One region of the Bacillus nitratireducens genome, then DNA from elsewhere that is predicted to be linked to it. Evidence: a T-box and tRNA genes for the amino acid it is inferred to sense, from the RefSeq annotation. Region 1 holds a T-box; the other regions hold tRNA genes.

The links. A T-box is a leader RNA that pairs with one kind of tRNA and senses whether it is charged. The one in region 1 lies ahead of asnS (asparagine--tRNA ligase), so its partner is inferred to be a tRNA-Asn.
Region 2: it has a tRNA-Asn gene. The T-box ahead of asnS (asparagine--tRNA ligase) is inferred to sense a tRNA for this amino acid. The anticodon was not compared.
Region 3: it has a tRNA-Asn gene. The T-box ahead of asnS (asparagine--tRNA ligase) is inferred to sense a tRNA for this amino acid. The anticodon was not compared.

The regions. Positions count from the first base shown of each region.
Region 1 covers NZ_JAUMJO010000003.1:307,611-314,020, reverse strand. The annotation lists gene Q3V31_RS13545 (YuzL family protein) at 1-60, opposite strand, end outside; gene asnS (asparagine--tRNA ligase) at 152-1,543, opposite strand; T-box leader at 1,597-1,848, opposite strand; gene Q3V31_RS13535 (hypothetical protein) at 1,981-2,148, opposite strand; gene Q3V31_RS13530 (hypothetical protein) at 2,211-2,522, shown strand; gene Q3V31_RS13525 (hypothetical protein) at 2,633-2,785, opposite strand; gene Q3V31_RS13520 (hypothetical protein) at 2,835-3,134, opposite strand; gene Q3V31_RS13515 (hypothetical protein) at 3,154-4,395, opposite strand; gene pheT (phenylalanine--tRNA ligase subunit beta) at 4,739-6,410, opposite strand, start outside.
Region 2 covers NZ_JAUMJO010000012.1:87,775-91,900, reverse strand. The annotation lists partial or broken rRNA gene Q3V31_RS28130 (16S ribosomal RNA) at 1-78, opposite strand, end outside; tRNA gene Q3V31_RS28125 (tRNA-Gly) at 155-225, opposite strand; tRNA gene Q3V31_RS28120 (tRNA-Pro) at 227-303, opposite strand; tRNA gene Q3V31_RS28115 (tRNA-Arg) at 307-383, opposite strand; tRNA gene Q3V31_RS28110 (tRNA-Leu) at 482-564, opposite strand; tRNA gene Q3V31_RS28105 (tRNA-Lys) at 581-653, opposite strand; tRNA gene Q3V31_RS28100 (tRNA-Gln) at 659-733, opposite strand; tRNA gene Q3V31_RS28095 (tRNA-Asp) at 821-896, opposite strand; tRNA gene Q3V31_RS28090 (tRNA-Met) at 900-976, opposite strand; tRNA gene Q3V31_RS28085 (tRNA-Val) at 1,001-1,076, opposite strand; tRNA gene Q3V31_RS28080 (tRNA-Glu) at 1,081-1,155, opposite strand; tRNA gene Q3V31_RS28075 (tRNA-Ser) at 1,164-1,254, opposite strand; tRNA gene Q3V31_RS28070 (tRNA-Asn) at 1,258-1,332, opposite strand; gene Q3V31_RS28065 (SprT family protein) at 1,447-1,908, opposite strand; gene cmpA (cortex morphogenetic protein CmpA) at 2,118-2,234, shown strand; gene Q3V31_RS28055 (Tex family protein) at 2,292-4,126, opposite strand, start outside.
Region 3 covers NZ_JAUMJO010000006.1:263,977-268,688, reverse strand. The annotation lists tRNA gene Q3V31_RS23365 (tRNA-Ala) at 1-68, shown strand, start outside; tRNA gene Q3V31_RS23360 (tRNA-Ser) at 87-179, shown strand; tRNA gene Q3V31_RS23355 (tRNA-Ser) at 234-326, shown strand; tRNA gene Q3V31_RS23350 (tRNA-Met) at 351-427, shown strand; tRNA gene Q3V31_RS23345 (tRNA-Asp) at 430-505, shown strand; tRNA gene Q3V31_RS23340 (tRNA-Phe) at 514-589, shown strand; tRNA gene Q3V31_RS23335 (tRNA-Thr) at 600-672, shown strand; tRNA gene Q3V31_RS23330 (tRNA-Trp) at 679-749, shown strand; tRNA gene Q3V31_RS23325 (tRNA-Ile) at 759-835, shown strand; tRNA gene Q3V31_RS23320 (tRNA-Asn) at 846-920, shown strand; tRNA gene Q3V31_RS23315 (tRNA-Glu) at 922-993, shown strand; gene Q3V31_RS23310 (CBS domain-containing protein) at 1,124-1,543, shown strand; gene Q3V31_RS23305 (DUF3965 domain-containing protein) at 1,965-3,116, shown strand; gene Q3V31_RS23300 (hypothetical protein) at 3,357-3,695, opposite strand; gene Q3V31_RS23295 (SH3 domain-containing protein) at 3,701-4,712, opposite strand, start outside.

The DNA of each region.
Region 1 (6,410 bases):
TTCTACTTCTGGAGAACCTAGGCTTGATCTTGAATGATCTTTTTTCACTTTTCCACTCATTTATATTCACCCCTTCGCATTACTTTTTGCTACGAGGTAATAAACTATTCAATATAAAAAGCGAGAGGAAATCCTCTCGCTTTTTTATATTTTAGAATTCAGAAGAACCTGGAGTTCTTGGGAATGGAATTACGTCACGGATGTTAGCCATGCCAGTGATGTACATTAGGAAGCGCTCGAAACCTAGACCGAATCCAGCGTGTTTTGTACCGCCGTATTTTCTAAGTTCTAAGTACCACCAATAATCCTCTTCGTTCATGCCTAGTTCTTTAATTCTGTCTACTAAAACGTCCATTCTTTCTTCACGTTGACTTCCGCCGATTAATTCGCCGATGCCAGGAACTAGAAGGTCAGTAGCAGCTACTGTTTTACCATCTTCGTTCATACGCATGTAGAATGCCTTAATGTCTTTTGGATAGTCTGTTACGAATACAGGGCGTTTGAAGATTTCTTCTGATAAGTATCTTTCATGCTCTGTTTGTAAATCAATACCCCATTCTACCGGGTATTTGAAGTCAGCACCTGATTCTTGAAGTACTTTAATTGCTTCTGTATATGTGATACGACCGAAGTCAGAGTTAATCACGTTGTTCATGCGCTCTAGAACTGTTTTATCAACGAAGCTGTTGAAGAAGTCCATTTCTTCTGGTGCATGCTCTAGTACGTATTTCATTGCATATTTCAGCATATCTTCTGTAAGATCCATTACATCGCCTAACTCAGCGAATGCAATCTCAGGCTCAACCATCCAGAACTCAGCTGCGTGACGAGTTGTGTTTGAGTTTTCCGCACGGAATGTAGGTCCAAATGTATAAACATCACGGAATGCTAATGCATAAGCTTCAGCGTTCAGCTGTCCACTTACTGTTAAGTTTGTTTCTTTAGCGAAGAAGTCTTTTGATTCATCAACTTGTCCGTCTTCACCTTTTGGTACGTTGTTTAAATCTTGTGTTGTTACACGGAACATTTCGCCTGCACCTTCTGTATCACTACCAGTGATGATTGGTGTGTGAACATGTACGAATCCACGCTCTTGGAAGAACTGGTGAATCGCAAATGCTGCGATAGAACGTACACGGAACGTTGCAGAGAATGCATTTGTTCTTGGACGTAAGTGAGCGATTGTACGTAAGTATTCAAACGTATGACGCTTCTTTTGAAGTGGGTAATCAGAATCTGATAAGCCCTCGATATCAATTTTTTCTGCTTTAATTTCAAATGGTTGCTTCGCTCCAGGCGTTGCAATTACTTTACCTTCTACTTTAACTGAAGAGCTAAGTGGAAGCTTTGCAATTTCTTTGAAGTTCTCTAATTCTGTATCAAAAACGATTTGAACACTTTTGAAGAAGCTACCGTCGTTTAATTCGATGAAACCAAAAGCTTTTGAATCACGTAAGTTACGAATCCACCCTGATACTTGTACTGTTTGATCTGCATACTTTTCTGTATCTCTATACAGACTTTTTACTAATGTGTTTTCCATAGTGAAATTCTCCTTTGCTGATTATATTTAAATACAAAAAAACCTTTCATCCATAAAGGGACGAAAGGTTAAACTTCGCGGTACCACCCAATTTGTCATAAAGACCAACTTTAACTCGTATGTAATACATACTTCCCGGTTTGTAACAGGCCGGATTCCCGTCTAAGTCTACTCTTGAATACAAGCTTCAATTTCGGTTAGCAACTCCAAGGTGTTCTTCACATATACCGCCTCATCAGGCTCTCACCGTCCCTGACTCGCTTTGGATTATAGTATATACTACTTTTCCTTATCATCGTCTTTCATTTTGTTAAACTAAAATTAATGTACTACATTCGAGAGAAAGATGCAAGATGCCTTGATATACATAGGCGAAATTTCGAATATATAGTCGATTCAACAATCATCCCTGTAAAAATACCCTCTATTTAACAAATCTAATATTTTGGCCTCATCATCATAAAGTGATTTACAAAACCTGCCACTATTTTTCTATATCTTTCTTCTTCATGATCTCCAATCTCTAAAATCCCTGGTTCATTATCATTGACATAACTCTTTTTTGCTAATGCAGCTAGCGTTTTATCTGTAATAGAACTACTCATTATTCCCATCTCCCCATAAATCATATATATTAATTATATAGCTTTTTTTAGGAGGGAAAATAGTGACTAAAACAAAAAAGAGAAATATTATAATTTTAACTATTTTAATTCTACTAATAACATGTACCGCATATATAATCCATAATAGAAATACAACAAAAGAAAGAGCTGCTGAAGTTGCAATAAAACATATGAAAACAGAGGAAAATATTGATGTAACAGTTACTAAAGTTGAAATTCAACACATGATGCGTGAAGGTTTTATCGATATCAAAGGTCATACTAAAAATGATAAAAATAGAAAGTTTCATGTCACAATAAATAAAACTCAAAATTATTCAGTCATGGGTTGGGGATTAGATGACCTAAAATAAAAGAACACACAGTAATTAACTATGTGTTCTTTCAGAGTGTTGAGAAACCCTTTAGGACTTCCAACACTCTGAAAAGCCAATACCTTATAAGATATTAGCTTTCTTCAAAATTAAAGTGAATTATATTTTTTTACTTGTAAAGGAATAGATATAACATATAGATCTATAGCATAAGTAATAATTAAAATCCCTTTACCTTCATCAGCAAATTTTGCTTGCAGAAACTTTTCTGCGACTTTTCTTTTCCCCCATTTTTTCGGCAACCACTCCCACCCTATGAACATAATAATAATTGTCCCCCATTTAACTAATTTAATATTTTGGACCCATCATCATAAAGTGATTCGCGAAACTTTCCACTGCTTTTCTATACCTCTCTAAATCACCTTGTATTTTTCTAAATTCATCAATTCTATAGACTAGTTCTTTGTCTACTTCACTTAATCTTCTTTCAATTTCTTTTGCTGTATTCCCTTGCCAACTATGTTCTAATAATATCTTAATTGAACTTACGTTTTTTCTATGATTCTCTAAATCTAAAATACATGATTCTAAATCATTTTTTGCGCCTACTACATCGATAGCATGTCCAATAACATCATAATTTTTCACAAAAATCCCCCATCCCCACTTAACCTTGCTCATCCACATTTTTAAATTTATCGGCTTGTTGTTCAATAAAATCGGCTTCTGAACGAATACGCTCCATATATCCCCTTTGAAACCCATATACGCCATATGTAATTGTATTAATCAGATTCCCATCTACGCTAGCCGGCGATTGATGTAATATATTAATAATTTTGTTACTCGTTTGTACCAACTTTTGATTAATGTCATCAATTTCTCTTTTTAAATCCTTAGCAATTTGCTTAACCTCTTCCACTAATAAACGAATTGTTATTTCACCTGCACGAGGTGAACCCAAAATCCGTTCTCCAGTTTCTCCATCAAATATATTCTCCATATTAAAGTGGCCATATTTATCAAACATATAACGATCCATACTATGATATTTTGGTAGCGGACCACCAACGAACGATGCAATACCTCTTAATGCGTTATAAACAAAAAATGAAGGTTTCAAAAGAAAAGTAAACATACTACTTGTTTCTTGAACTATATCATTATTTTGTACACCTGTATCATTTGTATGATACACATGTCCTATCCTACCTCTTTTATCATTATCATTCCCTTTAAACCCTGTAAATACAGTATCATAGGGATCTCCCACACTTGTAATTTGGTTCTTATAATCACCACGTAAAGCTTTTTCTTTCTTATCCTTAGGTAACAGATCAATTACATTTGGTGCTTCATAACTTACAGCATTAATATCATTCATAACACCTGTATATTCTGATAAACCGCCACCCAAAGAATGGCCTGTTAAAGTTAATTTATAACCTTCAAATTCTTTTTCACCAGCTATTTGATTTTTAACTTTCTTCACTAAATCATCAGCATAAGTAAATTGATTTTCCGCAATTACTTGTTGTGCCCTTTCTTTTGCCAGAGCAAAATTTGCTTGATACGTTAAAGGAAGAGAAGACGTATCCAATTTATTCAATTGATCTAGGCTATCTTGGTTTTTTCTTAAACGATTACCAACAACGTCTAAAAGATCTGCATCATAAAAATCAGGGCCTTCTTGAGAACCTCTAAAAGCGATTACAATTTGTTTTGTTTCTTCATTTTTATAAACAGTAGCATCAAAACTATTTTTCTCATCGTGTAAAATTGCACCCTTAATATTTACAGGTCTCCAAACTTCTACATGGTTTCCAATCTTTACACGTTCATTAGAAGCATCACGATAACTACTATCTGCTAAATGAGCAAGAGTTTTATCTGTAACAGAACTAGTCATGACTTTCATCCCCTTATACATTATATCTATTAATTATATAACTTATTTCAGGAGGGAAAATAGTGACTAAAACAAAAAAGAGAAATATTATAATTTTAACTATTTTAATTCTACTAATAACATGTACCGCATATATAATCCATAATAGAAATACAACACATGATGCGTGAAGGTTTTATCGATATCGAAGGTCATACTAAAAATGATAAAAATAAAAAATTTCATGTCACAATAAATAAAACTCGAAACTATTCAGTCATGGCTTAGAGATTAGATGACCCAAAATAAAAAACACATAGTAATTAACTATGTGTTTTTTATTTTTAAATCCGGCATTTTTTAATTACTTACGTAACTCCGCACCAAATTTCTCTTCTACCGTTGTTAATACACGGTTATGTGCTTCTGTTACTTCTTCGTCTGTTAACGTACGTTCTGCATCGAAGTAGGTCATAGAGAATGCAAGTGATTTCTTGCCTTCTTCCATTTTTTCACCTTCGTATAAGTCAAATAGTGTTACGTCTTTCAGAAGTTCTCCGCCAGCTTCAGCAATGACTTGCTTCATTTCACCAGCTTTTGTTTCTGTTGTTACGACAACAGCCATGTCACGTGTCATAGATGGGAAACGTGGAATTGCTGAGTAGTAAGTTTCCTCTGCGTCTGCACCGAATACTTTTACAAGAGATAGTTCGAATACGAATGTATTTTTCACATCTATTTGTTTTTCGGTTTCTGGGTGCAATTGACCGATGAATCCGATTACTTCGCCATCTAATACGATGTCAGCTGTACGACCTGGGTGCATACCTTCACGTTTTGCTGGTGCATATGTGATTTGGTTGGCAACGCCTAGTACGTCGAATAATCCTTCTAGCACACCTTTCACAACGAAGAAGTCTACAACTTTCTTCTCACCTTGCCATGCATGGTGAAGAGCCAGACCTGTCATAACACCTGCAAGATGTTGTTCTTCTTTCGGAAGTTCTCCTGCTTCTGTTGGTAAGAAGACAGAACCTACTTCGTATAAAGCAACGCTATCGTTTTTACGTGCAACATTGTATGAAACTGCTTCTAACAATTGTGGCACTAAGCTTAAACGAAGTTGGCTACGCTCTTCGCTCATTGGAAGTGCAAGATTTACAGGAGCTTTTTCGTTTGGCTCAACCATATATTGTTTCGCTTTGTCAGCGCTTGTTAATGAATACGTGATTGCTTCATATAAACCAGCGCCTTCTAAGAAGCGGCGTACTTTACGACGTTTCGTTTGTGCCGATGTTAATTTACCACGTGTCATCGTTCCAGAAGGTAATGTAACTGGAATGTGGTCATAACCGTATAGACGACCCACTTCTTCTACTAAGTCTTCTGAAATTGTAATGTCAGGTCGACGTGCTGGTACATTTACATGGAATGTTCCTTCAACTTCTGTGAATGGGAATTTTAAGTTTGTGAACATTGTACCCATTTCACTTGCAGAAATATCTGTACCTAATACACGGTTTACTTTTTCAGCAGTAACAGATACTGTACGCTCTTGTACTTGTAAGTTATCAGCTTCTACTACACCTTCAAGTGCTTCACCGCCAGCGTATTTTGCCATTAAAGCAGCTGCATGTTGAATCGCTTCAAATGTGCGTGTTGGGTCGATCCCTTTTTCGAAACGTGCACTTGATTCACTACGAAGACCTAAATCTTTTGATGTACGGCGCACAGTTTGTCCTGCAAAGTATGCAGACTCGATTAGAACGTTTACTGTGTCATTTGTAACTTCAGAATCAGCTCCGCCCATTACACCAGCAACAGCTAAAGCTTTTGTGCCGTTTGTAATTACAAGGTGGTGGCTTTGTAATGTACGTTCTTGATCATCTAACGTTTCAATTTTTTCGCCTTCTTTTGCAAGACGAACAACGATTTCTTTTGAACCTAATTTATCGTAATCAAATGCATGTAACGGTTGACCGTATTCCATTAAAATGTAGTTTGTAATATCAACTACATTGCTAATTGGACGAATG
Region 2 (4,126 bases), on a different contig from region 1:
TCAATCCATTCGCTCGACTTGCATGTATTAGGCACGCCGCCAGCGTTCATCCTGAGCCAGGATCAAACTCTCCAATAAAGTTAGTTTGTCTAGCATCAAAAAATAAAAATTGACGTTCACGTTGTTTGTTTCGTTCAGTTTTCAAAGAACTAAAAGCGGGTGAAGAGAATCGAACTCTCGACCAGAGCTTGGAAGGCTCTTGTTTTACCACTAAACTACACCCGCGTGGTCGGGAAGACAGGATTTGAACCTGCGACCCCCTGGTCCCAAACCAGGTGCTCTACCAAGCTGAGCCACTTCCCGTTATGGCGCGCCCGAGAGGAGTCGAACCCCTAACCTCTTGATCCGTAGTCAAACGCTCTATCCAATTGAGCTACGGGCGCTTATTCATGATGTTTTTTCTTCGTTGTCTTTTGGCGACTCAATTATCTTATCATACTACATTTTCAAATGCAAGTACTTTTTTAAAAAGATTTTTTGATGCGGCCGAGAGGACTTGAACCTCCACGGGGTTTCCCCCACTAGGCCCTCAACCTAGCGCGTCTGCCGTTCCGCCACGACCGCGCGGAAAAAACAAAAGTGAGCCATGAAGGATTCGAACCTTCGACCCTCTGATTAAAAGTCAGATGCTCTACCAACTGAGCTAATGGCTCGTAAATGGCTGGGCTAGCTGGATTCGAACCAGCGCATGACGGAGTCAAAGTCCGTTGCCTTACCGCTTGGCTATAGCCCATCGAAATACTTATCTTCTTTTCAAAGACAAATGTTATTGTACCATAATGTCCAATAAAAAACAACTGCTATATAGCAGAAGTTAAAATGGCGGTCCCGACCGGGGTCGAACCGGCGATCTCCTGCGTGACAGGCAGGCATGTTAACCACTACACCACGGGACCATTTGGTTGCGGGGACAGGATTTGAACCTGCGACCTTCGGGTTATGAGCCCGACGAGCTACCGTACTGCTCCACCCCGCGATAATATTACTTATATAATTTATATGGTGGAGGATGACGGGATCGAACCGCCGACCCCCTGCTTGTAAGGCAGGTGCTCTCCCAGCTGAGCTAATCCTCCGAAGTGGTGACCCGTACGGGATTCGAACCCGTGTTACCGCCGTGAAAGGGCGGTGTCTTAACCACTTGACCAACGGGCCAGTATGTATGGCAGAGAAGAAGGGATTCGAACCCTCGCACCGCGTTAGCGATCTACTCCCTTAGCAGGGGAGCCCCTTGAGCCACTTGGGTACTTCTCTGTATGGCTCCGCAGGTAGGACTCGAACCTACGACCGATCGGTTAACAGCCGATAGCTCTACCACTGAGCTACTGCGGAATAATGAAGACAATTTGTATCTTATAAAAATTATCACCGTAAGTCAAGAGGTTTTTTCACAACATCTTGTGCAAACGTGACATGTTTATAATATACTGGATTGCGTTTTCACTGTCAAGATGTTTTCACTACCAGTTTTAGTTGCCCTCTACACTTTCCACATACATATCTTTGTGTATTTATTTGACGCCTTCTTACATATTGAAGTGAGCATCTCGTACATTCATACGTATAAACTTTTGTTTCCTTCTTCTCTTCATTAATCATTCGTTTACAAAAACGGGGTGCCCCTACCTTCTTTAATAACTCACGAAAATCTCTATCTCGGTGCTTATACCCTTTTCCTGTGATATGTAGGTGATAATGACAAAGTTCATGTTTAACAATCCTGACTAAATCTTCTTTGCCATACATTTCGTAATATCGATAATTCAGTTCTATATTATGAGTATTCAATAGATAACGCCCACCAGTTGTACGTAACCTACTATTAAACATCGCTTTATGTAAAAACGGCATCCCAAAGTATTGTAACGATACCTCTTCCACTAACCACTGAATTTCTTGCTCATCCATTCCTCATTCCTCCTAAACAAAAAATATTTTTACACTTTTCTCCCTTCCTATACATATATTAAATAGTACATATACCCATCCTCATTCAAGAAGCGTGATTTCTAAAAATAAAGCATTGATAGAAATCCACTCACCAACCTCTCATCAATATTTCTTTAACTAATTAAGAAGAGATGTTTGAGAGCAGGATTAAACAAGGAGGGATTCCTATGCCTACGTGGCTAAAGAAACAAATGCAACGTGCATACTTCGAAAAAAACCGGTATCAAATCAAATTACTAAATGAATGCTGGTTTTATTATAGTAAAATACATCAAAGCTCATAATCAACGAAACTTTCCTATCCATAAAAAGAGAGCAGTTTCATCTGCTCTCTTTACTTACTATTCAATTGGTAACATCGATAATGCAACACGACCCTTTTTCGTATCAATATCATCTACCCATACTTTTACAATTTGCCCTACGGATACAACATCTAACGGATGCTTTACAAACTGTTTGCTGAGTTTAGAAATATGCACTAAGCCATCTTGCTTTACACCTATATCAACAAAGGCACCGAAATCAACAACATTACGAACCGTTCCCTCTAACTCCATACCACGCTTTAAATCTTCTAATTTCAAAATCCCTTTTTTCAGAAGTGGTTTTGGCAATTCATCCCTCATATCTCGTTCTGGACTAATTAAAGCATCGATAATATCAACCAAAGTCGGCTCGCCAATCTCCGTCTCTTGAGATAATTTAGAAACATCTACTCCCTCTAAACTCTTCTGCAAGTTCGGTTTACCTACATCATTCTTTGATAACCCTAGACTTTTTAATAGCAATTCAACATTTTTATATTGTTCTGGATGAATCCCTGTGCGATCTAACGGATTCGCCCCTTCTAATATACGTAAAAATCCAATACATTGTTCATATGTTTTCGCACCTAAACGAGGAATTTTCTTTAATTCAGTACGCTTCGTAAATTTCCCATCTTCCTCACGCTTAGCTACAATATTTTTTGCAACTGTTTTTGATAATCCTGAAACATATTGTAACAACGCAACTGAAGCTGTATTTACATTAACGCCAACTTGGTTAACAGCTGTCTCTACCACAAATGTTAACGATTCATTTAATCTTTTTTGTGATACATCATGTTGATATTGTCCTACCCCTACAGATTTAGGGTCAATTTTCACTAGCTCAGCAAGCGGATCTTGTAGACGTCTCCCAATAGAAACGGCACTTCTTTCTTCAACCTGTAAATCCGGGAACTCCTCACGAGCTAAATCAGATGCTGAATATACACTAGCACCCGCTTCATTTACAATAATATAAAATACATCCCGTTTTACATTTTGTAGTACATCTACTATAAATTCTTCCGTTTCTCTAGAAGCTGTACCATTTCCAATTGCTATCATTTCAACTTGATATTTATCTATAATTGAAAGAACTTTCTTTTTTGCATCCTCATATTTACGAACAGGTGGATGCGGATAAATAACATCTATATTAAGAACTTTCCCTGTATCATCTACTACTGATAATTTACAACCTGTTCTATATGCCGGATCTACCGCTAGCACAACTTTCCCTTTCATTGGAGGCTGTAATAATAAATTACGTAAATTCTCAGAGAAAATATGAATCGCTTGTTCTTCAGCGGTTTCTGTTAATTCTTTACGAATTTCTCTTTCTATTGAAGGTTGAATTAATCGTTTATATCCATCTTCAATCGCTAATTGTACATAGTGTGCACTTTTAGAAGCTTCATCACGAATCATTTTTTTATGTAAAAACTGATTAATTTCCTCAGTCGGTGTAACAACAGAAACTCTTAATACATCTTCCTTTTCACCACGATTCATCGCTAACACTCGATGCGGCACTATTTTTTGCAACGGTTCTTCATAGTCATAATACATTTCATATATATTCTTTTCATCTTTTTCTTTATCTTTTACAGATGAAGACATAATCCCTTTTCGGAAAGTAGTATTCCGAATCCAACTACGATATGACGCATTATCCGAAACAAGTTCCGCGATAATATCTTGCGCACCTTGCAACGCATCCTCTGCGGATTCCACTTCTTTTTCTCCATCAACAAATTCCATAGCCTTCTCTGTTGGATTTTCTTTTTTATATAACAATAGCCACTCAGCTAACGGTTCTAATCCCTTTTCTTTAGCTATTGTAGCTTTCGTTCTTCTTTTTTCTT
Region 3 (4,712 bases), on a different contig from region 1:
CTTAGCTCAGCTGGGAGAGCGCCTGCCTTGCACGCAGGAGGTCAGCGGTTCGATCCCGCTAGGCTCCACTTTATTTTTTATATGTCGGAGGTATACCCAAGTTCGGCTGAAGGGATCGGTCTTGAAAACCGACAGGCGGTGAGAATCGCGCGGGGGTTCGAATCCCTCTACCTCCTCCATTTTTTTAAAAAAGTGGTTTAGTTACATATAAAAAAATATTGATTTTCCTTCATGGAGGTATACCCAAGTTCGGCTGAAGGGATCGGTCTTGAAAACCGACAGGCGGCGAGAGTCGCGCGGGGGTTCGAATCCCTCTACCTCCTCCATTTTTTTAAACAATATAATATCGTCGCGGGGTGGAGCAGTACGGTAGCTCGTCGGGCTCATAACCCGAAGGTCGCAGGTTCAAATCCTGTCCCCGCAACCAATGGTCCCGTGGTGTAGTGGTTAACATGCCTGCCTGTCACGCAGGAGATCGCCGGTTCGACCCCGGTCGGGACCGCCATTTATGTTGGCTCGGTAGCTCAGTCGGTAGAGCAGAGGACTGAAAATCCTCGTGTCGGCGGTTCGATTCCGTCCCGAGCCACCATTTTTTTTATGCCGGCTTAGCTCAATTGGTAGAGCAACTGACTTGTAATCAGTAGGTTGGGGGTTCAAGTCCTCTAGCCGGCATCATTTAGGGGCATAGTTTAAAGGTAGAACTGAGGTCTCCAAAACCTCCAGTGTGGGTTCGATTCCTACTGCCCCTGTAAGTATATGGGCCTATAGCTCAGCTGGTTAGAGCGCACGCCTGATAAGCGTGAGGTCGATGGTTCGAGTCCATTTAGGCCCACCATATATATTATTCCGCAGTAGCTCAGTGGTAGAGCTATCGGCTGTTAACCGATCGGTCGTAGGTTCGAGTCCTACCTGCGGAGCCATGGCCCGTTGGTCAAGTGGTTAAGACACCGCCCTTTCACGGCGGTAACACGGGTTCGAATCCCGTACGGGTCATAAAAAAAAGAGTCAGCAATATGCTGACTCTTTTTTATTTTGTAGAATCCTTCTTTATCAACTGATTTTCCTGAAATAAATAAAGGGATTTAGGAAAAGCTATGGTATGTATAAAAAGGAGGAGACAAAAATGACACGAGTGAGAGACTTTATGAGTACTCATGTTGTACATTGTACACCGCTAGACAATGTATATGAGGCTGCTGTAAAAATGAAGGAAGAATCGGTTGGATTGATTCCTGTTGTTGAAAATGAACAAGTTGTTGGGCTTGTTACTGATCGAGACCTAGTTGTTCGTGGGATTGCTGAAAAACATCCTGGATCTAATAAAATTACAAATATAATGACAACAAACATTGTTTCAGTTTCTCCAGATGATTCGATTGAAAAAGCTACAGAATTAATGGCACAGTATCAAATTAGACGCTTACCAGTAGTTGAGAGTGGGCAACTTGTGGGTATGCTAGCCCTAGGTGATTTAGCTATAAGAGAATCGGCTGATGATCAAGCTGGCTTTGCTTTAAGTGAAATCTCGGAGCACATGGAATAAAGTATGTATAAAGATCAGATACATTATTCTAGTATATATGGATTAAACTAATATGTTAGCGTGATGTATCTGAGACATTATATAATAAATATAGCGTTAATATTTCCGACAGTTTATTAAAAATTTGTTATTCCTAATTTTTAATAAGAGGAAAAATGATATACTAATAGATATAAGTATTATGATAGAATTTGAATATAACAATATTCATTGTTAATGATGTGATAATGAATTAATATTTCCTACGTAGATAAAGTGAAACTTTAATTATTGGGGGGCCATCCCAAAATAATTATTAGTTGAACCAATCGGGCTTTTATGGGCAGCTTTATCTCCCACCTAACTTCCTCGCATTCGCAGAATTTTGAGGTGGGGGTCTTACTGCCCGCAAATAGCGGGATAAAAAGGAAAGGGGAATTATATGAGGGCTGTACAGGGCGATCCAAATTGGAATTTGGTTACAGATACATATATAGAACCAAACAATTTCGCTGAGTTATTTTCTTTGCTTGTGCCTTGTCATCCAAAAGGTGAAGGGAAAGAGCGAACTATATTAGTATGGAAAGAAAAAGAGTTTTATAAAGAAGAAAATTTAGCGGCATTTATCGTATATGGAATGAAAAAAATAAAGGGTTTACCGCAGTTTCATAAAGATGAAATTCCAACTTTAGTACGTATTCTGCGTTTATGTCAAGAGATTGGTTGGTATGAAGAGGCAAATGCTTTTATGATAAGCCAGGGGCTAGAAGAATTTGTCCAAACTTCATTGGAATATGAAACATGGGATCTTTTGACGCAAGCGGTTGCTTTAAACTATTTAATTATTAAATATCGTATTGGTGAATTAACAGATGGCGATGTGGAAATTTGGAATCGAGTTAAATTTAGTGAGAAATGTATAACAGATTGTAAACATCTATTATCGCATAAAGAAGTATTGGAATTTACATTCTTTTATATGTGTAAGCGAGCTAAGCTACTGTCAAAAGAGCAATTAAATAGTGATATGATGAATCTAGCAATGTATTGTAATACCTTTGTGTATGATTTGTATACACATGACTTATTACGAAAGTATCGTAAGTGTACAGATTTTCTATCATATTATGGACCAAGTCAAGCAGTTTTAGCTTGTCAAAGAGCTGTACTTTCTCAAATTTCAGATCGATTAGATCCATTAAAGACAACGCATGTAGATGATTATTTATATGTGATGAAAGAAATGATGGAGCATATGACGATAGGGGTAATGGATCGATATGGTCATTTTATTGGAAAGTTGCTATCATATGTACCATTTTTTGAAATGATTCAAGTTCCACAACATGCATATTATTGTGAAGAATTACTTTATATTTGTAAGGGCATTGAATACAAAGAAGAAATACTACGCAATTATATATTTATACAATTACATGATTGTTTACCATCTTTCTTTAAACTATTTCTTAAAAATAAGCGTTATGCAACGATTCATGATATTCTTTTCTATTGGTGCGATGATGAACAAAGAATGAGTTTAGAGAAAAAATATAATCTTAGTTTTATTTATGAAAAATATGCTTGTGGTTAAACCGTATTTTACATATTAAAAATTAATATAAATTAAAAAGGATCTCAAGTTTATGTGAGATCCTTTTTTGTTAGTAAAACAAGGAGAAAGTAACTAAGATAAGAAATAACATTCCATAAAGGAGAATTTGTGCAGTATAACTTCCTTGTATACCAAAAAAAGTATTCATTTTTTCATATAAATGCAGTATATATTTCGTTGGATTATCTTTGAAAGATTGGTACACAGTGTCTCCTCTTTCTAAGCTTCTTGTTCATGTTTTTGGTTATGAGGAACATTAATGTATCTAGCTATGAATAATAAAACACCTATAAAGAGTACAGGAAGTATGGTAGATAAATAAAAACCAGTACTAATTATATTTGTTATAAGAGCACTCAAAAGAAAAATTGCATTATAAATATGCGCTATTTTTTGTTTTAGCCGCATTTGTAATGCTTCCATAATGATTTCTAAGGCAACAAAAGTAATAATAATAGATAAAAATACAGTGTTCGTATTATAAATGATTAAACAACAGATTAGGCCTAAAAAGGCTAAGTATTCAATTATGAGAGGTATATTGATATTACGTGGCATACAATTTACCTAACTAAATATGGCAGTGGATTTACTGCATTTGTTTTTTCAAAATTCCATTCTCCATTATGTAATTCAAAATGAAGATGTTGCCCGTATGAATGACCTGTGTTTCCCATATGACCTACTAATTGTCCAGCTTGTACTTGATCCCCAACTTGTACAGCACGATCTTTCATATGAGCATAAACTGTTGTATATAATTTCCCGTTTATTTGATGGGCAACGAACACGACATTGCCGTAGCTAGCCGAATAATAAGATTTCACAACTTTACCTGCAGCAGCGGCTTGAATAGAGATGTTGCCTTGTGCTGCAATATCTATACCATAATGCATTTGTTCCCAGCGCATATCAAAAGTTGAGCTAATTCTTCCTTGAGTAGGAAATTTGAAAACAGCTGGAATTGATGAAGGTTGAGCTGTTTTAGTTTGTGATTGATTTTGATGTTGCACTACATAGTGTTTTGCTACATATCCGTATCCTGTGCCAAAACGAATTTTATACCAAGTACCTACCGTTTCTACTACTTGTACTTGTGTACCATTTTGTAACGAACCAAGTAGAGAGCTACTTGTACTAGCGTTGCTACGTACATTTAATTTTGGTGTTGCAACAGTATAAGAAGGTGAACCTTGTACAGCTACACCTTTTACTAGAGGTATGGATCCATTAGATACAAAGTTTTTTTGTACGTATCCAATTTGACCGTTATGTAATATTTTGTACCAATCCCCTTGTTCACCTTGAATGGTAATGAATTGACCATTTGGTAATATATCTAGAATAGAAGACTCTGTATTAGGTTCAGAGCGAACGTTTAATGCGTTTGCATTTACGATATATTGATTCTTTGATTGAACATTTTTTTTGAATAGAATTGCATCTTTTTTTATGTAGCCTGTTTTGTTGTTAACAGATACTTTATACCAATCTTGAGTTGTCTCAAGAATAGTAACCGGGCTATTAAATCGAATGTTGTCAATTATTGCACTGTCTGCATGGTTATTTTGATGT